Pseudophaeobacter arcticus DSM 23566: one gene and its partner. The protein of the gene in region 1 interacts with the protein of each later gene in a pairwise test. Links are inferred from orthologs where the notes say so. Each region holds a gene or a part of one and is shown on either strand. Other genes may lie near its edges.

What was found.
Region 2: the proteins of ARCT_RS0113560 (region 1) and ARCT_RS0111540 interact in binary tests that used the Escherichia coli proteins (3 or more experiments, as listed by UniProt). The link is inferred for Pseudophaeobacter arcticus DSM 23566 from one-to-one orthologs.

Annotation. Positions count from the first base shown.
Region 1 is NZ_KI421507.1:1,983,046-1,990,028, forward strand. What follows is about bases 4,200-6,983. They hold ARCT_RS0113560 (sulfurtransferase TusA family protein), read left to right. Parts: upstream 4,200-5,360; coding sequence 5,361-5,606; downstream 5,607-6,983. Other genes in these bases: ARCT_RS0113550 (hypothetical protein), read right to left, coding at 4,200-4,268; ARCT_RS0113555 (cytochrome c biogenesis CcdA family protein), read right to left, coding at 4,492-5,244; ARCT_RS0113565 (nuclear transport factor 2 family protein), read right to left, coding at 5,675-6,070; ARCT_RS0113570 (Rne/Rng family ribonuclease), read right to left, coding at 6,168-6,983. Outside these bases: fumC (class II fumarate hydratase), read left to right, coding at 1-1,137; ARCT_RS0113535 (DUF4169 family protein), read left to right, coding at 1,137-1,313; ARCT_RS0113540 (ribbon-helix-helix domain-containing protein), read left to right, coding at 1,310-1,543; ARCT_RS0113545 (cytochrome P450), read right to left, coding at 1,534-2,961; more of ARCT_RS0113550, read right to left, coding at 2,958-4,199. UniProt on the Escherichia coli protein: Sulfur carrier protein involved in sulfur trafficking in the cell. Part of a sulfur-relay system required for 2-thiolation during synthesis of 2-thiouridine of the modified wobble base 5-methylaminomethyl-2-thiouridine (mnm(5)s(2)U) in tRNA.
Region 2 is NZ_KI421507.1:1,578,212-1,585,366, reverse strand. What follows is about bases 1,671-4,626. They hold ARCT_RS0111540 (cysteine desulfurase family protein), read right to left. Parts: upstream 3,693-4,626; coding sequence 2,649-3,692; downstream 1,671-2,648. Other genes in these bases: ARCT_RS0111530 (alpha/beta hydrolase), read left to right, coding at 4,409-4,626; iscR (Fe-S cluster assembly transcriptional regulator IscR), read right to left, coding at 3,756-4,217; sufB (Fe-S cluster assembly protein SufB), read right to left, coding at 1,671-2,633. Also shown: ARCT_RS0111560 (polysaccharide pyruvyl transferase family protein), read right to left, coding at 1-568; ARCT_RS0111555 (heavy metal-binding domain-containing protein), read right to left, coding at 570-884; ARCT_RS0111550 (HTH-like domain-containing protein), read right to left, coding at 890-1,111; more of sufB, read right to left, coding at 1,113-1,670; more of ARCT_RS0111530, read left to right, coding at 4,627-5,062; ARCT_RS0111525 (hypothetical protein), read left to right, coding at 5,062-5,304; ARCT_RS0111520 (HD domain-containing protein), read left to right, coding at 5,301-6,470; ARCT_RS0111515 (class II glutamine amidotransferase), read right to left, coding at 6,475-7,155. UniProt on the Escherichia coli protein: Master enzyme that delivers sulfur to a number of partners involved in Fe-S cluster assembly, tRNA modification or cofactor biosynthesis. Catalyzes the removal of elemental sulfur from cysteine to produce alanine.

The DNA.
Region 1 (6,983 bases):
GACAACTTTCCATTGGTGGTCTGGCAGACAGGATCTGGCACCCAGTCCAACATGAACTCCAACGAGGTGATCGCCAACCGCGCCATCGAAATGCTGGGCGGCGTCATTGGCAGCAAAGACCCGGTTCACCCCAATGACCACTGCAATATGGGTCAGTCCTCCAACGACACCTTCCCCACCGCCATGCATATCGCCACCGCCATGTCGGTGCGGGACGTGCTGCTGCCCGGTCTGGAAAAACTCGCCAAGGGTCTGGAAGCCAAATCCGAAGAGTTCAAGGACATCATCAAGATTGGCCGCACCCATACCCAGGATGCGACACCGCTGACACTGGGCCAGGAATTTGGCGGCTACGCCCACCAGATCCGTCAGGGGATTGCCCGGGTTGAGCTGGCCATGCCCGGCATCTATGAGCTGGCACAGGGCGGCACCGCCGTTGGCACCGGGTTGAACACCCAGAAAGGCTGGAGCGAGACTGTTGCCGCTAATATGGCCGCGATTACCGATCTGCCTTTTGTCACCGCCCCCAACAAATTCGAAGCCCTGGCCGCCCATGATGCCATGGTCTTCCTGTCGGGTGCCCTCGCGACCATCGCCGGGAGCTGCTACAAGATCGCCAGTGACATCCGCTTCCTGGGTTCCGGTCCCCGCTCCGGTCTGGGCGAGCTGATCCTGCCCGAGAATGAGCCTGGCTCTTCCATCATGCCCGGCAAGGTGAACCCCACCCAGGCCGAAGCCCTGACCCAGGTGGCCGCCCATGTCATGGGCAATGACGCTGCAATCAAATTTGCCGGCAGCCAGGGCCATTTTGAGCTCAACGTCTATAACCCGATGATGTCCTACAACCTGCTGCAGTCGATCCAGCTCTTGGGCGACGCCGCCGACAGCTTCACCGAACGGATGCTCAACGGCATTCAGGCCAATGAGCCCCGCATCGAAAAGCTGATGAAGGAAAGCCTGATGCTGGTGACAGCTCTGGCGCCAACCATCGGCTATGACAATGCCACCAAGGTCGCCAAGACGGCGCATAAAAACGGCACCACCCTCAAAGAAGAAGCCATCGCGCTTGGCTTTGTGGATGAGGCGACGTTTGACGCGGTTGTGCGCCCCGAGCAGATGATTGGTCCCAAGGACTGATGGGCAAGCCGGTCAATCTGAACCGGTTTCGGAAAACACAGGCGCGGGCCAAGGATAAGGCCCGCGCCGACCAGAACGCTGTGAAATTTGGCCGCAGCAAGCTGGAAAAATCGCTGGAAGAGGCCCGCGCCGCACAGGCCAAGCGCGCGCTGGATGGCCACAAGAGCGACGAATGAACAGCCGGCCACGCAAACACTCTTTGACCCTACGCGGGCATCGCACCTCGGTCTCGCTGGAAGATCCCTTCTGGCTGGAGTTTCGCCAGATCGCAGCAAGAACAAATCGCCCAATCAATGAGTTAGCAGCCGAAATTGATGAGGTGCGCGGCGCTGACTGCGGCCTGGCCTCAGCCATTCGCCTGTTTGTCCTGCGTGATCTGCAAGCGCGGCTCGCCGCTCAGGACTGATCTGCCTCGCCGCGCGGGGTAAACTGCAGCCAGATGCCGTTTTTTGATCGCACGGTCAGATGCGCCACTGGCACCGGCTCGGCGCCGGATTTGCAGGTGATTTTGAAATGCCGCAGGATCAGCGACAGGATCAGCGGCCCCTCCACCATGGCAAATCCGGCGCCGGGGCAGACGCGTGGCCCTGCCGAGAACGGGATATAGGCCTCGCGCTGGCATTGTTTACCATTCTCCGTTTGCCAGCGGCTGGGGTCAAATCCGTCCGGGTTGTCCCACAGCCGCTCGTGCCGGTGCAGATGCCAGGGGCTCAGCACGATCTGCGCCCCCTTTGGCACCAACCGGTTGCGGAAGGTCACCGGGCAACTGGCCTCGCGCACCATCATCGGCACCGGAGGGTAGAGCCGCAACGCCTCGCGAAACACGTCCCGCGACAGGCGCAGCTTTGATATGGCGCTAAAATTTTCATCCTCCAGCGCCTCAGCCTCCAGAACCAGCTGGTCTTGCCAGTCCGGGTAAAGCCCCATCAGGTAAAGCGTCCAGGCCAGCGCGGAGGCGCTGGTTTCATGGCCGGCAAGAAAGAAGATCGCCACCTGATCCACCATCTCCTGCGCGTCGAACCGCTCACCAGTGTCAGGATCGCAGGTGGTCATGATTTTGGTCGCCAGATCCTCTGGGGCGGTCCCGGCCTTGATCGCCGCCATGCGGGCTTCGGTCAGCTTGGTGATCAGGGCCCGGATCACTTTGGCATTGGGGCGGGTGCCGCGACGAAAGAACCGGGGCATCCATTTGGGGAGCGGCACAAAGGCCGCCAGGTTCAACAGGGGTTGGCTGCGCTGATAATTGCGAAAGCGGGTAAAGACCTCCCCCGCCACTTCGTTTTCGATCGGGATTGAAAACAGGGTGCGGAAAATCACATCCGCCGCCACATGGCTGGTGATCTCTTCGGCCTCGATCTTTGCGCCCTGCCCGACCTGGCGCTGCAACCGCACAATGGCCGAGTCAGCCGCAGCCCGCATCGCCGGATAGGTCGCCTTGAGCCGACCACCTTCAAACGCGGGATCAATGATGCGGCGCTGGCGTTTCCAGGTCTCACCATTGGTCAGGAAGACAGAATTCCCCAGCAGCGGCTTTAGCCCCTCGGCAATGCGGTCGGATTTGGGGAAGACATCAGGCTCTTCTTTCAGCACCCGCTTGATCAAATCCGGCTGGTTGATCAGAAAGGAACGAAAACTCGGGGCGCGGAATTCGGCCATCCAGGCCCGATAGAGCTTGGCCGGTTGCGCCGACAGGATATCGTCGCGAAACAGCCGCACATAGCGCCACAATGACACACGCACAGGGCGCGCCTGTGGTTTTGGCGGCTGGGGCCTGGGCACCTCTGGTTTTGGCTGGGGGCCGGGTTTATGGTCAGGCGCGCTCATTCTGGCGACACCGAGGTATATTTGGACACAGGCACATCAATCCGGCTGGCAGAGGCCCTGCGTGTTTTATAGCGCTGCCGCAGCGTTTGTGCCCCCGCTGTGATGCGGAAATAGTCATAGTCGCCAGGTTGGTCAAAAGCGCAAAGATATTGGAAATGCAGGCGGAAAAACCGCCAGCGCAGCGCGGCCCACCGCGCCGGGCTCAGCGTCTGGGTGAAGGCGGCGGAAAACACCAGCGGCCAGCGTTTACCCGCTGGCGCAACGCCGCTCACCGCAACCGGATCACACAGCGCAAAGGCGCAGCCATCGCCCGGTGCCGAAACATCAATCCAAGCAATTTCATCGCGCCGTGACAGATATTGCAGATCGCTGCGCAACCGGCTGGCACGGGGCAGGAAAGACACCATCGGCACCACCTGGCCCAGGGTCAGAAAGCCGATTTCGGGGTATATCTCTGGCAGCCCCACGCGGATGAGATCCGCCAGAACCGACACCCCGACATGCGCCCCCGAGGAATGGCCAACCACCAATATTTCATCAATATCACCCGCAACCAAGGCCGCCGCGATCTCTTGTTTAAAGGCAGCAATCCGCGCCTCCAACTCTGGTGGGTTTTCCCCGCGCGAAGCTGCCGAATAGGCGTAGTCATGCATCAGATAATAGGCAAAGAACTTGCCGTCCTGCTGTTTGAACCATCTGAGCAAAGCCCCCGCCGCCACAACGCCAACGCCCCAGCCGGGCAGCAGGGCGAACCAGGGCACCTGACCCATGAGCCGCGCCATAGCCGCCGCCCATGCAGCCCCACAGGCCCAGAGCAGCAGCAAGGCCAGGAGCGCCTGCACCAGCAGCATTCCAACCGGGTAGAGCGCGGCAATCACCGGGCCTTTGCGCAGCTGCATAAGGCGGCCCAACGTGCCAGAGGCTATGTAGATCCAGGCGGTACGGATCAGTTGCAGATAGGTTCCCACAATCGAGGCATCCATGCTGTCGCGCACAATATCGGACCAGACAAGCACGCTGAACTCGGTTTGCACCCGCTGCCCGTCGATCTCACCCGTGACCTGCCAGCCGTAGGGGCGCTGCCCTGCGCCTTTGCGGGCAGGAACCTGCGGCTGCAAAGAGATCCGATAGTTGCTCAGCTCTGCCTGAGCGGCAGATTCCTTGCGGTACAGCTCGCGGTAGCGGCGGGGGTGTATGGGATCATAACCGGGGATATAAAATACCCGCCGCGCCCGCACCGGCGTGGCTGGGTCATCTGGCCTGCCCTGTGCCTCCTGCCCGATTGTGCCCCGCACTATGCTGTCCATTCCCTGGCCTCGTTCTTTGGCCTCATTTCCTGGCCTCGTCGTCTTTGACGCCAGAGTAGTCGAGATTTCCGGCCAGAGTAAGGCCGAGACTGGACCAAGACTGGGCTATAGCTGAGCTATGGCTGGACGAAGACCGGGCCTGCCTGTGTACAAAGAAAAAAACCTCCCACTGGCGGCACCCAGAGGAAGGTTTGGCGAAAGATCCGCAATGGTCGCCTGCGGCTTAGCCCAGAGTGGCAAGGAACGGAAAGGCTTCGAGCAACCACCAGGAGAAGGTCGAGAACAGCCCGGTGACCAGCATAAAGCCCACCAAAAGCAACAGCCCGCCCATGAGTTTTTCGATCAGGCCCATATGGCGCTTCATCCGGTTCATCACCACCATCGAACGGTTCAGGAAGATCGCCGCCAACAAAAACGGCACCCCAAGGCCAAGCGCATAGATCCCCAACAACAAGGTGCCGCGACTGACCGAGGCCTCGGATGCAGCAAGCGACAGGATCGCCCCCAATTGCGGGCCAATGCAGGGCGTCCAGCCAAAGGCAAAGGCCAGCCCCAGCACATAGGCCCCCAGCACCGATCCACCGGCCTGACCGGCATCAACCCGCGCCTCGCGGTCCAGGATGGGAATGCGGAACACGGACAGGAAGTGCAGGCCAAAGATGATCACCACAACACCCGAAGCCTGGGCGAAAAGCTCCTGATTTTGCAGCACAAAGGCACCAAAGAATGAGGCGGTGAAGCCCAGCAGCAAGAACACTGTCGACAGCCCCAGAACAAAAAACAGCGCCGACAGAATTACCTTGCGCCGTGCAGCGGCAGTTCCCTGCATCTCGCCAATCGAGACGCCGCTCATATAGGCGAGATAGGGCGGTACAATTGGCAGCACACAGGGCGACAAAAAGCTGACCAATCCCCCCAGGAGCGCCACAAACATTGCAGGCAAAAGCGCTGCATCTATGATCTCAATTCCAAACATCTCGTTCCCCTAATACAGGCGTTGACGACCCATAGACCAGCCAGTGCCAAAGGTCACGAGGCGCATTGGTCACATCCTTGTGGACAGCGCGTGAGCGGCGGCTTATCTGGATAAGCATGACTGATTTCCCTACCGATAGCGATGCCACCCTGGATGCCATTGGCCTGCTCTGCCCCCTGCCCGTGCTAAAAGCGCGCAAACGCCTGAAAGACATGGCGCCCGGCGCGGTCTTGCAGGTTCTTGCAGATGATCCGGCAGCCATTATCGACATCCCGCATTTCTGCGCCGAATCTGGCCATGATTTTCTTGGGCAAACCAGCCAGGATGACCATCAGATCTACCAAATTCGCAAAACCGGCTAACCAGCAGCCCCCGGCCACCCCCGGTCAGCTGGATCCCAACCAAAGCGGCCTCGCTGGCTCAGACTGGCTCAGACAGGTATTGATCCCGCAGTTGGCGTGTCCTGGCTAAACAGGTTCAGCCAGCCCTGCCCCTGCCGCTGCCAGATGGATGACACATACATCGCATCTCTGCTGGCGGTTCCGGGGCGCTGATACAGTGCCAAATAGGACAGGCAGACATGATCCTTGCCCATCTGCAAGAGCCTGGGCTCGGTGAGCTCAAATGAGCTGACAGTCGGCCCTGCTTGCAGTTGATCGCAATGTTCGGCCCGGGTGGCAAAACCGCTGGGGTAGACGCCCAGAAAATCAGCGTGGAGCGCGGCCTTGTCTGCTTCTGGATTGCCATCGACCAGGGCCTGCCAGACCCGTGTTTCCTGCTCCAGGATCTCAGTCAACAATCCAGAATGCCCGTTGTTCGTCATCATCACGGCCCCCATGTGCTGCGGGTTTGTTTGCCATTTCGCCAGCGTCATAAACTCCGGCAGAAACAAAAAAGGCGACCCCTGGGGGTCGCCTTTTGTCTTATCCGATAGACCACCATCCGCGCCGCTTGGGCTTGGGTGGGGCGGATGGTTCTGGCTCTGCAACCACTTCCACTTCCGCAGGCGCTGCGGGTTCCGGCGCGGCTTCTGCTGCAGGCGTTTCAGTGACCTCTGGCAGGGCCGTCACGTCCGGCGCGGCAACAGTCTCGGCAACAGGCTCCTGCTCAGCAGGCTCCGCTGCAGGGGGGTCTTCAACGGAAACCTCTGCGGCGGCGGCTTCATCCACCTCCGGCGCGGTTGCTTCGGCTGGTTGAGGCTCAGTTGCTGCTTTTGCAACAACGTCCTCTGCCGGAGCTTCTGACGCCGCAGTCTCAGAAACCGCAGGTTCAGAGACCTCAGGTTCAGAGACCGCGTCTTCTGTTACAGTACCCTCAGCCGGAGCCGCCTTTTCAGATGCGGGGGCCGCTACGGCCTCAGCCTCGTTTTTGCTGCTTGTTTCGGCTTCGCTCACAGGTGTGGTTTCTGCCGCAACGCTGGCAGTGTCCCCAGCCTCTGCCGCAGGGGCCTCTGCACTCTGCGTCGCCTCAGCTGTGGTCTCTTCGCTTTTCTTGCTGCGCGAGCGTCCACCACGGGTACGGGTCCGGGTGCGGGTTGGTTTTTTCTCTTCAGACTCGGCCTCTTCACCTGCCTCGGAGTCGGGTTTGGTTTCCCCTTCAGATCCAGCTTCAGAGCTGTCGCCAGCTTCGGTCCCGTTGCTGTCACTGTCGTAGTTTTCACCGCCATTGCCGGACTTGCGACGCCGACGCCGACGCCGTTTGCGCTTGGGCTTGTCCTCGCCACTGGTCTCGGTCTCTTC
Region 2 (7,155 bases), 410 kb from region 1 along the record:
TCAACCCATGCAGCGAGGCAGCATAGATATGTCCACAGGCGCTGATCTGGCGACAGACGGTGGCGGGATCCTGACGCGGATCAATCAGCAAGATCTCCTCACTGCTATTCGCAAGCGCCTGAATTTGCGGGTCTTCCATCTGGCTGTGATGGGGAACCAGGCCGATCCGGTGGGTTTTTGATGACGCGGGCGCAAAGACATCTGCCACCAGCAGTCCAGGGTCTCCAAAGCGTTGTGTTTTCACCCCCAACAGCGAAGCCGTGATAGGACCGCGCAGCAAGGCAATGTTTACATTGGATAAAAAATCAAGTGACGACACTGCATGCAGCAGCCCAGCCCCCCAGATCTCCGGCTTTTGGGCATAGGTCTTTGCCTCGGAATACTTGCGCCGGGCAATTTGCAGGATCGAGCCAATGGCAAAAAGATCCGCCTTGCCGGGACCACAATGCACCACGTCACGGCCACTCAGATGCGCCACCACAAGGCTGGAGAGCACGTCGCCAAAGTTTGGCACCGCTTTCCACCAGAACAGGCGTAAAGGCGCGATATGAGGAGCCGTCAAGGTCATGTCAGCCGATCACCACCGCTGTGCCGCTGGCAGAGACCATCAACATCGAATTGCCAACGACCTCGTAATCAAGATCAACGCCCACAACCGCATTGGCGCCTTTTTCACGGGCGCGGTCTTCCAGCTCTGCCAGCGCGGTTTCACGCGCGTCCTGCAGTTTGCTTTCATAGGCGCCAGAGCGGCCACCGACGATATCGGTGATCGAGGCAAAGACATCCCGCACCACATTGGCCCCCATGATGGCCTCGCCCACGACGATGCCCTTGTATTCAGCTATTTGGTAGCCCTCAACAGAGGGGGTGGTTGTGACGATCATGCTACTCACCTCTTCAGAGTCACAAATTTAGACAGTCGGATGCCCTTACGGATTTCGGTTCCATAGGAGCGATGACCGGTTCCAAGCTCAGCTACGTCGTTGATTGAAACTCCATCCAGAAGATCTGCGAATTCAACTCCGAATACATGAATGGCCGTGACCATCTCTCGCTTTTCGGCGGACGTGTATCGTTCTTTCAAAATCTCGGCGAGCTGAGCTTCGGTCATTTTACCCCACCGAACCTTCCAAGGAGATCGCCACCAATTGCTGGGCTTCCATGGCGAATTCCATCGGCAGGGCCTGCAGCACGTCCTTGCAGAAGCCGTTGACCACCAGGGCCACCGCGTCTTCTTCGCCAATGCCGCGCTGGCGGCAGTAGAACAGCTGGTCATCGTCCACTTTTGAGGTTGTCGCCTCGTGCTCAACCCGGGATGAGTTATTCTTCACCTCAATGTAAGGCACGGTGTGGGCGCCACATTTGTCGCCGATCAACAAGCTGTCACATTGGGTGAAATTGCGGCTGTTCTTTGCCTTGGGATGCATCGAGACCAGACCACGATAGGTGTTCTGCGCCTTGCCGGCGGAAATCCCTTTGGAGACGATCCGCGATTTGGTATCGCGCCCCAGATGCACCATCTTGGTGCCGGTGTCGGCCTGCTGCATGTTGTTGGCGATGGCGATGGAGTAGAACTCGCCCTGGCTCTCGTTGCCGCGCAGAATGCAGGAGGGGTATTTCCAGGTCACGGCAGAGCCGGTTTCCACCTGGGTCCACATGACCTTGGCGCGATCACCGCGGCAGTCGGCGCGTTTGGTGACAAAGTTGTAGATGCCGCCCTTGCCGTTTTCATCACCGGGGTACCAGTTCTGCACGGTGGAGTATTTCACCTCGGCGTCTTCTTCGATGATGATCTCAACCACAGCGGCGTGCAGCTGGGCGATATCACGGGCCGGTGCGGTACAGCCCTCAAGGTAGCTCACATAGGAGCCCTTGTCGGCGATGATCAGGGTACGTTCAAACTGACCGGTGTTTTCCGCGTTGATACGGAAATAGGTGCTCAGCTCCATCGGGCAGCGCACGCCCGGCGGGATATAGACAAAGGAGCCATCCGAGAATACGGCCGAGTTCAGCGTCGCATAAAAGTTATCCGAAACCGGAACCACGGTGCCGAGGTATTTCTTCACCAGCTCGGGGTGTTCGCGGATCGCTTCCGAGATGGAGCAGAAGATTACCCCGGCCTTTTTCAGCTCAGCCTGGAAGGTGGTGCCAACAGAAACCGAGTCAAACACCGCGTCCACGGCAACCTTGCGACCTTCGGCGGGAGCATTCTCAGCGCCTTCAACGCCGGCCAGGATCATCTGCTCTTTCAGCGGGATACCCAGCTTTTTGTAGGTGTCCAGCAGCTTGGGATCGACGTCATCCAGGGATTTTGGCTTTACTTCCATGGATTTGGGGCGGGCATAGTAATACTGGTCCTGAAAATCGATTTCAGGATAGTCGACCATGGCCCAGGTTGGCTCTTCCTTTTGCAGCCAGCGATCATAGGCCTCCAGGCGCCAGTTCAGCATCCACTCGGGCTCTTCGTTCTTTTCCGAGATCAGGCGAACAATGTCGGTGGTCAGGCCCTTGGGGGCATATTCCATCTCGATATCGGTTTCCCAGCCGTATTTATACGTGCTGACCTCGGCCACCGCATCCACGGTTTCCTGGTCGACACCTTCCTTGACTTGGGTCTGGTCCAAAGCGGCCATGTTCTTCTCCTGCATTCACGCCACGCGGGCGCAATGTTTCTTGTGTTTCTGAAGCCAGGTCTGCGCAAAGCGCAGCACCTCGTCTTTTGTTGTTGTCGGCCCAAGTGAGACGCGCACGGCGCCCTGGGCGGTATCTTCGTCAAATCCCATCGCGGTCAGCACCGCACTGGCACGCACCTTGCCACTGGAACAGGCAGAGCCGGCGCTGATGGCAAAGCCGGACAGATCCATCTGCATCACCTGGGTCTCCCCCTTCCAGCCCGGCACCGCAAAGCAGGAGGTGTTGGGCAAACGCGCCACATCTTTGCCGACACAAATAAGCCCTGGAGCGCCGGCCACAAGGGCTTCTTCCATCAGATCGCGCAGCTGTTGCACCCGTTCCCAGGTGCCATCAGCCAGCTGGGCAGCTGCGGCTTCGGCGGCGGCGCCAAAACCGGCAATACCGATCACGTTTTCCGTACCGGAGCGACGGCCCATTTCCTGACCGCCACCGCGAATTTGCGCCGCCAGATCGGTGCCACGCGGCATCACCAGGGCGCCAATGCCCTTGGGTCCGCCCAGCTTATGCGCCGAAATCAGCGCCATGCCGACACCCATCCAGTTAAAGGCGATCGGCAGCTTGCCAAAGCCCTGGGTCACATCGCTGACCGCAAGCCCCTGCGGCAGTTCCTGCACTACTCCGGTTTCGGAATTGGCCAGTTGCAGGGTTGTTTCTGCGGGGGTCTCTACGGCAACCAGCCCGGCGGGAGAAACCGAAATATCCTCGCATGTCCAGGCCCTTACGGCATCATGTTCAATCGCCGCCCCATGCAGATCGCGTCCCGCCAAAGCCAGCGAGGCGCCCTCGGTGGAGCCCGAGGTAAAGACGATATCCGCCCCGTCAGCACCAAAGGCAGCAGCAATCTGGGCACGGGCGCGTTCGATCACCGCCTTGGCGGCGCGACCCTCGGCATGCACCGATGAGGGATTGCCACATTGATCCATCGCCGCAATCATCGCGGTCCGGGCCGCAGGGGCCAGGGGGGTGGTGGCGTTATGATCGAGATAAACCCGTGTCATAGAATCATCTTTTCTCGTTCAAGTCGGACAGGATTGGATGCATTTACCCTCTTCATGTCCGGATTATTCTGCGTCAACAACTGAAAACAAACCCGGAACCGCAGGGCATGGCGCCAGGTCGTTCTGAATGATGTCCGACAGCCTGGTCTGGTGCAAAAACACATAGACATGGGCGCTGAGGCTTTCCCACAGACGGTTGGTGAGCGATTGCGCCCGACTACCGCTGGTGGCCCCCGAAGCCCCCGCCCCCTTGTGCATTGCATCAACGGTTTCATCCACGGCGCTCAGGATATCGACAACCCGAATTTCTGACGGCGGACGGGCCAGGCGATAGCCGCCACCGGGTCCGCGCACCGAAGCAACCAACTCTGCCCGGCGCAGTTTGACAAAAAGCTGCTCCAGGTAGGGAAGTGAGATATTTTGCCGTTTGGAGATATCACCAAGCACAACCAGCGCGCCCTGCGGCTGCAACGCAATATCAGCCAGTGCGACCATGGCATAGCGCCCTTTGGTAGAAAGCTTCATCTTTCCATCTCTCCAAACATCAGTTTAGGCGCGAAAACATTGACCTTAACCGCGTGAGTGCGTATCTCAGCGTGACGGTGCAATGCAATGGCCTGCGCCAGCAATTAGAATTGTTCTAAGATGACTGATGGAATTCGTCAAGTATTCCTGGAACAGCATCTGCAGAAAATGAGAATAGGATTAACCCACACATGCCTGAGGTCATTTTTCCCGGACCCGAAGGCCGCCTGGAAGGCCGCTATCACCCGCAAAAAGAAAAAGACGCACCTATCGCCATTGTTCTGCATCCGCACCCGCAGTTTGGCGGCACCATGAACAATAAGGTCGTCTACAACCTGCACTATGCATTCTACAACATGGGTTTTACCGTTTTGCGGTTTAATTTCCGTGGTGTAGGCCGGTCGCAGGGCGAATACGATCAGGGTATTGGTGAGCTGTCAGATGCGGCATCGGCGCTGGATTATCTGCAGTCGATGAACAACAACTCCAAGCATTGCTGGGTTGCCGGGTTCTCTTTTGGCGCCTGGATCGGTATGCAGCTTTTGATGCGCCGCCCCGAAATCACCGGCTTTATCTCGGTGGCACCGCCCGCCAATATGTATGATTTCTCCTTTCTGGCGCCCTGCCCCTCGTCTGGGTTGATCATCAACGGCAGCGCCGACCGCGTGGCACCGCCTGCGGATACCGTCAATCTGGTGAACAAGCTGCACGAGCAAAAAGGCATCACAGTCACCCATACCGAAGTTGAGGGCGCTGACCACTTCTTCCAGGGGGAGCATATGGACACCTTGATGGGCCACACCACTGACTATGTGAAGCGCCGCCTGACGGAGAATACCCGCTAATGGGAACCATCGAAAAGCTGGGTGAAAAGCTGGCAATCGATACGCTCAAAGTCCAGGATGCCATCGGCGAAGATCGGTTTTATATGGAGGTTGCCCAGGTTCTTGGGGCAGCCTCTCAGTCTTTGGAAGAAGCCTTTCTGACTGAAATTCGGGTGCGTCTTGCGGAACGCAAAGCCCGCGACTTCATTTCCGCCAAACTGGCCCAGGTTCAACGCGACCTGGAAGAGAGAGTGCAAAAATGAACCCGCGTATCCAGGCGCAATTTGCCTTTCTGCTGGAGGCAGACAGGCTGCGCGGGATTGAGCGTCAAAACCTGATCCTGGACTGCTCGCGCCGCGAAAACTCTGCCGAACACAGCTGGCATCTGGCGCTTTACGCCTTGGTTCTGGCGCCCTTTGCCGGGCCAGAGGTCTCGATCACCCGCGTCATTCAAATGCTGTTGCTGCATGATCTCGTCGAGATCGACGCCGGAGATCACCCGATTGGAGAAAAGGTCGATTGGCAGGCCGTAGCAATCGCCGAAAAGGCAGCCGCAACCCGGCTGTTTGGGCTTTTGCCCGGCGATCAAGGTGCGGCCCTACACGGCCTTTGGCTTGAATTTGAGCAAGCCGAATCGCCAGATGCCCGCTTTGCCAAACATCTGGACCACTGCCAGCCCATTTTTCAAACGCTATACGGATCTGCGCCTCTGCCGGATCATATTGATGTGGTCCGGGGCAATCTTCACGGTGGGCGCGCGGCAGCGCTCGAACAGAATTTCCCGCAGGCCTATCATCACGCGCTGTCCCTACTGGGAAAAACGACCACTCAAGACGTCAGCCCATTGACCCGGCGACTGCCCTTCCTCAACGAGGCCGACGCGCTGAAGACCGTTTTGCGCGCCACTTGGATTGGCGATGGGTCACGGGCGGAAAACTCAGCCGAGCACAGCTGGCATATCATGCTCTATGGCTGGATTCTGGGGGAATATGCCGCCACTGACATCGATATATCCCGCGTTATCAACATGTTGCTGCTGCATGATATTGTTGAAGTAGACGCGGGAGATACGCCAATTCACGGCGCGGTCTCGGCTCAGGCTCAGGCTGCACAGGAAGCTGAGGAACAACAGGCCGCCGATCGTCTATTTGGCCTGCTGCCCGCGCCACAGGCGACAGAGTTTCGGGTGCTTTGGGATGAGTTCGAAGCAGCAGCAAGCGCCGATGCGGTCTATGCCAAGGCCATTGACCGGGTGCAGCCGGTTTTGCTGAACCTTCTCAACGGTGGCGGCAGCTGGCTGGAGTATGATGTCAGCCTGCAGCAGGTCGAGTCCCGCGTTGGCGTCAAAGTCAGCCGCGGCGCCCCCGAGGTCTGGACCTATGTGCGTGACCGTATCTCCCCATGGTTTGAAGAAAACGAACGGTTATAAATACTTACCCCGGGCAGCTCAGGTCAATATCATGCCTGCCTGGGGTGAAATCCGTCACCTCACTCCCGCTGTTTGACAGGGTCAGGAAACCGCCCGGTGGCAACAGCTGCCAGCCATCCTGTTTTTGTTCCAGCGGTTCCGACACCACGGCCCAGCCCTGCCGCGTATTGCTCCATCTGTAGTAAAGCGAAGGTGCGACATGATCGGAGGAGTAGCGCGCTGCATAAAGCCTCTCCCCATCCGACAGAGCCACCGACAGCCGCATATGCGGCGTGGTGCCCCGATTGCGCGACAGTGCCTCCAGTTTTGCCACTGCCCGCTCCAGGGCCTGCAATGGATCCTGATCCAGCCCTTCTTTCAGGGCCAGGAGAAACAACACCTCACTATCGGTGGCGCCTTTCCGATGGGGGTACAGCTCATCGGGGATACACATATCGGCGTAGCGGCGAAACTGTTCAAATCCGCCGACCTGGCCGTTGTGCATAAAGGACCAGCGACCAACGGCAAAGGGGTGGCAGTTATTGCGGCTGATGGCAGACCCGGTTGAGGCCCGCACATGCGACAGGAACAGTCCGGACTGCACCTGATGGGCCAATGCGCGCAGGTTGGTATCGGACCAGGCCGGATAGACGTCGCGGTACAGCCCGGGCTCTGCCTTTTGGTCGTACCAGGCGACACCAAAGCC